One region of the Pseudomonas sp. NPDC089401 genome, then DNA from elsewhere that is predicted to be linked to it. Evidence: riboswitches for the same ligand, from Rfam matches in the RefSeq annotation. Region 1 holds a riboswitch; the other holds the start of a gene.

Region 1 (3,990 bases):
GCAACGCCAGGTGCGAGTCGCCGCTGCAGAGAATCACCAGCTCGGCGGGTGTCTGGCCGAGGTCGGCGATGCTGTCGTCCGGCACGAAGCCGCCGGGCTGGGTCCGCAGCAGGTGCATGGATCAGGCGCCCAGGGTCTGGCGCAGGCGCGCCTCCAGCTGTGCAGCGTCGAGGTCCTGGCCGATCAGCACCAGGCGGGTGATGCGCGGCTCGTCGGCGCGCCAGGCGCGGTCGAAGTGCTTGTCGAAACGGCTGCCCACCCCTTGCACCAGCAGGCGCATCGGCTTGCCGGGGATGGCGGCGAAGCCCTTGGCACGGAGGATGCCGAATTCGCTCACCAGCTGGGTCAGGGCGTCGAGCAACAGGCTTTCTTCGGCCTCAGGCAGGTCGATCGAGATGGAGTCGAAGGCGTCGTGATCATGGTCATCGTGATCGTCGCCGTCGTGGTGGGAATCATGGTGGGTACGGCGGCCATCGATATGCGCCTCGGACTCGGCGCCCACGCCCAGCAGCACCTCCAGCGGCAGGCGGCCACTGCTGGCCTCGATCACCTTGACCGCCGGCGGCAGTTCTTCGGCGACTTCGCTGCGGACCTTGGCCAGGCCCGCGGCATCGATCAGGTCGGCCTTGTTCAGCACCACCAGGTCAGCACTGGCCAGTTGGTCGGCGAACAGCTCGTGCAGCGGCGATTCGTGGTCCAGGTTGGGGTCGAGCTTGCGTTGCGCGTCGACCTGCTCCGGGTAGGCGGCGAAGGTGCCGGCGGCCACGGCCGGGCTGTCGACCACGGTGATCACCGCGTCAACCGTGCAGGCATTGCGGATTTCCGGCCACTGGAAGGCTTGCACCAGGGGTTTGGGCAGGGCCAGGCCGCTGGTTTCGATGAGGATGTGGTCGAGGTCGCCACGGCGGGCCACCAGCTCGCGCATGACCGGGAAGAACTCTTCCTGCACGGTGCAGCACAGGCAGCCGTTGGCCAACTCGTAGACGCGGCCGCTGGCTTCTTCCTCGGTGCAGCCGATGCTGCACTGCTTGAGGATCTCGCCATCGATGCCCAGTTCGCCGAACTCGTTGACGATGACCGCGATGCGGCGGCCCTGGGCGTTGTCGAGCATGTGGCGGAGCAAGGTGGTCTTGCCCGAGCCGAGGAAGCCGGTAACGATGGTGACGGGGAGCTTGGCCAGTGTTTTCATGTCGCGTTGCCCTTGGCAGGTTGGCGCGGGCATGCGGGACGAGAGCCGCAGGCCTTGCCAGCCGGGCTCGTTCGCCACCGGATCACCCCGCCCGGTTGAAAGTCGAAAGCGTGACGAGGCAGGTCTCCTGGCTTGCACCGTTCCAGCGCCGCTGTCCGGGACAGGGCCTGGCGGGATGACGCCTTCCCGCGCCTTGGCGCAGTGGCTGTGTCGATCCGTTGCCGGTGCCTACAGTTGCGGGGGCAGCCGCGGCTTGAACCGCGTTCCCGTCTTAGCTTCGGCGTGGCCGAAGAACCTCGAAGCGGCAAGGCTACGCGGGGGGGCGCGGGTGGTCAACTGGCGGATGGGCGTGAGAGCTGCCAGAGGTCCGTCACCCTTGCAGCAACCAATTGACGCCTCCCCCGCCCCGTGCTCTCCTTACGCCTTGCGTCCAGGTGCCCCCATCGGGGGTGAAACGGGAAACCGGTGCGCCGCAGGCCCTCTCCAAGGGCCGGGCCAATCCGGTGCTGCCCCCGCAACGGTAAGCGAGCGAAGCGTCAAGACCACTGTGCCACGTCGTCCGGCATGGGAAGGTGACGCTTGCCAAGGAGCCCTGCTCTTCCTCGCAAGCCCGGAGACCGGCCTGACGTTCATGAACACCCCGCGGTGGGCGGGCGCTGTCGCATTCCCTCGGGCGCATTGCGCCCGGGAATGTCGCGCCTGTCCGTTGCCATCACACAACAAAGCAGAGGATCGCGTCATGCCCGTCACCAGTGCCAAACACAGCATCGCCACCCCCGTCACCCTCAGCCAGCGCCTGGTCATCGCCGTCGGCGCCAGCCTGCTCGGCCTTTGCCTGGTGTACTTCGCCGGCTTCTCGCACATCGAGGCGGTGCACAACGCCGCCCACGATACCCGTCACAGCGCCGCGTTCCCCTGCCACTGAGGCCTGCCATGATCACCCGTATCGCCCGCACTGCCGGGTTCAGCGGCCTGCTCGCCGCGCTGCTGTTGACCCTGCTGCAGAGCTTCTGGGTCGCGCCGCTTATCCTCCAGGCAGAAACCTACGAATCGGCCGCGCCTGCCGCCGAGCACCACGACCATGCCGGCGAAGCCGGCGCCGCCCATGAGCACAGCGCCGAAGCCTGGTCGCCGGAAGACGGCTGGCAGCGCGTCCTCTCGACCACGGGCGGGAACCTGGTCGTCGCCGTCGGTTTCGCCCTGATCCTCGCCGCCCTCTACAGCCTGCGCGAACCCGGCCGAGTCAGCACCGGCGCGCTCTGGGGCCTGGCGGGCTTCGCCGTGTTCTGCCTGGCGCCGACCCTGGGCTTGCCACCGGAGTTGCCTGGCACTGCCGCCGCCGACCTCGGCCAGCGCCAGGCCTGGTGGATCGGCACCGCCGCCGCCACCGCACTAGGCCTGGCCTTGCTGGTGTTCGCTCGCCACTGGCTGCTCAAGGTTGTTGGCGCAGTGCTGCTGGTTGTGCCGCACGTGATCGGCGCGCCGCAACCTGAAGTGCACGAGAGCCTGGCACCCGAAGCCCTGGAAACCCAGTTCAAGGTCGCCTCGTGGCTGACCAACGCCGCCTTCTGGCTGGCCCTGGGCCTGCTGAGCGCCTGGCTGTATCGTCGCTCCAGCCACGCCTGATGCCGCACGCCCACCTGCAACCGGCGCTGTACGCCGGTTTCGGTTGCCGCCGGGGCTGCTCGGTCGACGAACTTGCCAGCCTCCTGCAGCAGTCCTTGGCCTGCCAAGGCCTGCCGCTGGCTGCCGTGCAAGGCGTCGCCAGCATCAGCCTGAAAGCCGATGAGCCTGGCTTGCGCCTGCTGGCCGAGCGCCTCGGCGTGCCGCTGGTGCTGTTCGACGCCGCCCTGTTGCAGGTATTCGAGCCCCACCTGAGCCATCGTTCCGCGACCGCCTTTGCCCATTGTGGCTGCTGGGGCGTCGCCGAAAGCTGCGCACTCGCCCTGAGCGAACGCCTGCAAGGCAGCGCAAGGCTGGCGGTACCCCGACGTGCGACATCACGTGCGACCCTCGCCCTGGCCTGCGCCGTATAATCGCTTTCTTCTCGCCCCAAGGATTCACCATGACGGTCTATTTCATCGGCGCCGGCCCCGGCGACCCGGAGCTGATCACGGTCAAGGGCCAGCGCCTGATCCGCCAGTGCCCGGTGATCATCTACGCCGGCTCCCTGGTCCCCGCCGCCGTACTCGACGGCCACCAGGCCGAAACAGTCATCAACAGTGCCGAACTGCACCTGGAGCAGATCATCGAGGCCATTCGCGACGCCCATGCCAAGGGTCAGGACGTGGCGCGCGTGCACAGCGGCGACCCCAGCCTGTATGGCGCCATCGGCGAACAGATCCGCCACCTGCGCGAACTGGGCATCGACTACCAGATCATCCCCGGGGTCACCGCCACCGCCGCCAGCGCGGCCTTGCTGGGCTGCGAACTGACCCTACCGGACGTGGCGCAGACCGTCATCCTCACCCGTTACGGCGACAGCTCGCCGATGCCCGCCGGTGAGCAATTGGCCGACCTGGCCCGCCACGGCAGCACCCTGGCGATCCACCTGGGGGTCAAGCACCTGGCCCGCATCGTCGAGGCCCTGCTGCCCCATTACGGCGCCGACTGCCCCATTGCCGTGGTCCATCGCGCCACCTGGCCAGACCAGGACTGGGTGCGCGGCACGCTCGCCGACATCGTCGAGCGGGTCGCCGCCAGGGGCTTCAGGCGTACCGCGCTGATCCTCGTCGGCCATGTCCTGGGGGATGCGCCGTTCGCCGCCTCGGCCCTGTACCGCGCGGGCCATGCGCACCTGT
Region 2 (3,990 bases), on a different contig from region 1:
CCGGGCAGCAGACCTCCGATGGCCTGGAAGCGTCGCTGGAGCTGGCGTTGCCGCACCAGTGGCAGGTGTCGGCCAATGCCTCGCTGGTGCGGGCCAGGTACGACGATTTCGACGAGGTGGTCGGTGATGTGGCCTTGGACCGCGCCGGCAACCGCCCGGCCAATGTGCCGCGGCGCACGGCCAACCTGTGGCTGAGCAAAGGCTTTGGCCAGCAGGTGGAGGCCGGGATTGGTGCGCGGTACGTGGACGAGCGTTATGCCGATTCGGCCAACAGCCAGAGCGCACCGGGGTACACCGTGGTCGATGCCAACATCGGCTGGCAGGTGCTGCCGGATGTACGCCTTGGGTTGCAGGTGAACAACCTGTTCGACCGCGAGTATGTGGCCTCGGTGTTCAGTGGCGAGCAGTGGGTGATGGGGACGCCGCGGTCGTACTTTGCCACCGTGGACTACACCTTCTGATTTCAGGGCCTCTTCGCGGGTGAACCCGCTCCCACAGGTACGGCGCATGCCTTCAGGCCTGGGGCAATCCCTGTGGGAGCGGGTTTACCCGCGAAGGGGCCGGTACAGGCAATACGAAAAAATCGCTATCGGTAGAAAATGAAATAGTTATAAGATAACGTTTCATTTGACATCCATTCCTGCCTGCGACCCTTCCCCATGACCAGCGCCTCAGCCACCCCCACCCTGCTCACCCAGCGCCTGCAGAGCATCGACGCCCTGCGCGGCCTGGTGATCCTGTTCATGCTGCTCGACCACGTGCGCGAAACCTTCTTCCTGCACCGCCAGGTCAGCGACCCCATGAGCATCGACGCCACCGACCCGTCGCTGTTCGCCAGCCGCACCCTGGCCCACCTGTGCGCGCCGGTGTTCGTCCTGCTCACCGGCCTGTCGGCCTGGCTGTACGGCGAGAAGTACCAGGGCCGCAGCGATGTCTCGGCGTTCCTGTTCAAGCGCGGGCTGTTCCTGGTGCTGCTGGAGTTCACCCTGGTCAACTTCGCCTGGACCTTCCAACTGCCACCGAGCGTGATCTACCTGCAAGTGATATGGGCCATCGGCGTGAGCATGCTCGCCCTGTCGCTGCTGGTGTGGCTGCCGCGCCCGGCACTGGTGGCCCTGGGCGCGCTGATCGTCGCCGGGCACAACCTGCTCGACGGCCTGCACTTCGGTGTGGCGTCGGCGCTGCACGTGCCGTGGGCAATCCTGCATGACCGTGGCTGGCTGGAAGTCACCGACAACCTGCGCCTGCGCACGTCCTACCCGGTGCTGCCGTGGATCGGGGTGATCGCCCTGGGCTATGGCCTGGGCCCGTGGTTCGCCCGTGGCAGCGCTGCCGGCGAACGCCAGCAGCGCCTGCTGCTGGCCGGCTGCATCGCCCTGCTCGGCTTCATGCTGCTGCGCCTCTACAACGGCTACGGCGAAGCGCCCTGGAGCGGCTACCCGACCGTCACGCAGACGCTGATGAGCTTCTTCAACATCACCAAGTACCCGCCGTCGCTGCTGTTCCTGGCCCTGACCCTGGGCTGCGGCCTGCTGTTGCTGCGCGCCTTCGAGCGTGCCGGCACGGCCCGCTGGATCGGCGCCCTGGCGGTGCTGGGCGCGGCGCCGATGTTCTTCTACCTGCTGCACTTGTACGTGCTCAAGCTGCTGTACCTGGCCTGCGTGGCACTGTTCGGCCACAACCACGGCGACTACTTCGGTTTCGACGGCATCGGCGCGGTGTGGCTGGTTTCAGTGCTGTTGGCCGTGGCGCTGTACCTGCCGGTGCGCTGGTTCGCTCGGCTCAAGGCTCGCCGGCGCGACATCGCCTGGCTCAAGTACTTTTGATTTAACGTTTTGCCCCGGCGGCCTGATGGTCTACCATGCGGCCCGCCGGTTTCCGCCACGGAACTAACAGGGAATCCCAGGCCCGTCGCCCAAGACGCGCCAAACGGAACTGCCCCCGCAACTGTAGGTGCCGAGCCTGCTCCATCGATGCCACTGGATCAACGATCCGGGAAGGCCGGAGCCAGGTGACGACGCACCAGTCAGGAGACCTGCCGGCAAACATTCACCAACCGGCGGGGTGTCCGGGATGGCCATCTGTGTTGCCCTTGCGCCTGCAAGGGCGCGGCGATGCCTGTCCGTGCGTTCCTCACCAGAACTGACCGATAGGAGATCGCCCCGCATGCTGCTGCGTTTCACCTCCCTGCTGGCCGGCCTGAGCCTCAGCGCCCTGGCCCAGGCCGCCGCCACCCACTACCCGCTGACCGTCGACAATTGCGGCGCGCCGCAGACCTTCGCCAAGGCCCCCGAGCGTGCGGTGACCATCGGCCAGGCCGGCACCGAGATGCTCTATGCATTGGGCCTGGGCGACAAGCTGGCCGGCACCTCGCTGTGGTTCAACAACGTGCTGCCCGAGTACCAGGCGCTGAACGCCAAGGTACCGCGCCTGGCCGACAACGAGCCGAGCTTCGAGGCGGTGGTCGGCAAGCGTCCGCAACTGGTGGCGGTGCAGTTCGAGTGGATGGTCGGCGCCCAGGGCGTGGTTGCCACCCGCGAGCAGTTCGACGAGCTGAAGATCCCCACCTACCTGCTGCCCTCGGACTGCGAAGGCAAGGACAACCTGGTCGGCGCCGACGGCACCCGCCTGCAGGCGTTCCAGGTCGACAGCATCTACCAGAGCGTCAGCCAGCTGGCCGAGATCTTCGACGTGCAGGACCGCGGCGCGGCGCTGAATGCCGACCTCAAGGCCCGCCTGGACGGCGCGAAACAGCAGCTGGCCGGCAAGGACCTGGCGCAGACATCGGCACTGTTCTGGTTCTCCAGCGCCGACCTCGACATCGACCCTTACGTCGCCGGCCGCCAGGGCGTGGCCGACTTCATGCTGCGCACCCTGGGCGTGCGCAACGTGGTCGAGTCGACCGAGGAATGGCCGACCGTGGGCTGGGAAACCCTGGCCAAGGCCAACCCGACCTGGCTGATCATCGCCCGCATGGACCGCCGCCGCTTCCCCGCCGACGACTACCAGAAAAAGCTCGAATTCCTCCACAGCGACCCAGTGACGAAGAACATGGACGCGGTGAAGAACAACCGCATCGTCATCCTCGACGCCGACGCCATGCAGGCCGGCATCCGCCTGTTCCGCGGCCTGCAGACCTTGTCCGCAGCCTTTGCCAGCGGTAAAGCGGCACAGTGATGAAGGTACTGCTCAACAGCGCCCTGGCCGTGCTGGCCTTACTCGTCGCCGTACTGGCCGGCACCGCCATCGGTGAAACCAACCTGTCGCCGCAGGTGGTCTACCAGGTGCTGGCCAACCACCTGTGGCAGGCCGGCCACCCGGTCGACCCGATCGACGCCGGCATCGTCTGGAACTACCGCCTGACCCGCGCCCTGGTCGCCGCCGCCTGCGGCGCTGGGCTGGCGACCTGCGGGGTGATCCTCCAGGCGCTGCTGCGCAACCCGCTGGCAGAGCCCTACCTGCTCGGGCTGTCCGCCGGCGCCTCCACCGGCGCAGTGCTGGTCGGCCTGCTCGGCCTGGGCAGCGTCGCCCTGAGCATGTCCGGCGGCGCCTTCATCGGCGCCCTGGCGGCGTTCGCCCTGGTGCTGGTGCTGGCCCGCGCGGCCGGGCCGAGCAGCAACAACGCCCAGGTGATCCTCGCCGGCATCGCCGGTTCGCAACTGTTTACCGCCCTGACCGCCTTCCTCATCACCAAGTCGGCCACCGCCGAGCAGGCCCGCGGCATCATGTTCTGGCTGCTGGGCAATCTCAGTGGCGTGCGCTGGCCGTCGGTGTGGCTGGCGTTGCCGGTGGCGCTGTTCGGGCTGGTGGTGTGCCTGTGGCACCGCCGGGCGCTGGACGCCTTCACCTTCGGCGCCGACTCGGCGGCCTCGCTGGGCATCGCCGTGCGCCGCACGCAGTTGCTGCTGATCAGCTGCGCGGCACTGGTGACTGCGGTGATGGTGTCGATCGTCGGCGCCATCGGCTTCGTCGGCCTGGTCATCCCGCATG

The links. Region 1 has a riboswitch for cobalamin ahead of ACIP21_RS24575 (CbtB domain-containing protein). Riboswitches for the same ligand answer to the same signal wherever they lie in the genome.
Region 2: it holds a riboswitch for cobalamin, as region 1 does, so the genes downstream of both, ACIP21_RS10165 (ABC transporter substrate-binding protein) here and ACIP21_RS24575 (CbtB domain-containing protein) in region 1, are expected to answer to the same signal.

What each region holds. Positions count from the first base shown of each region.
Region 1 covers NZ_JBIVIA010000013.1:72,402-76,391, forward strand. The annotation lists gene cobN (cobaltochelatase subunit CobN) at 1-118, opposite strand, end outside; gene cobW (cobalamin biosynthesis protein CobW) at 122-1,189, opposite strand; cobalamin riboswitch at 1,289-1,503, opposite strand; cobalamin riboswitch at 1,605-1,830, shown strand; gene ACIP21_RS24575 (CbtB domain-containing protein) at 1,929-2,114, shown strand; gene ACIP21_RS24580 (CbtA family protein) at 2,123-2,815, shown strand; gene ACIP21_RS24585 (cobalamin biosynthesis protein) at 2,815-3,225, shown strand; gene cobM (precorrin-4 C(11)-methyltransferase) at 3,255-3,990, shown strand, end outside.
Region 2 covers NZ_JBIVIA010000003.1:611,595-615,584, forward strand. The annotation lists gene ACIP21_RS10155 (TonB-dependent receptor) at 1-461, shown strand, start outside; gene ACIP21_RS10160 (DUF1624 domain-containing protein) at 660-1,826, shown strand; cobalamin riboswitch at 1,856-2,058, shown strand; gene ACIP21_RS10165 (ABC transporter substrate-binding protein) at 2,167-3,177, shown strand; gene ACIP21_RS10170 (FecCD family ABC transporter permease) at 3,177-3,990, shown strand, end outside.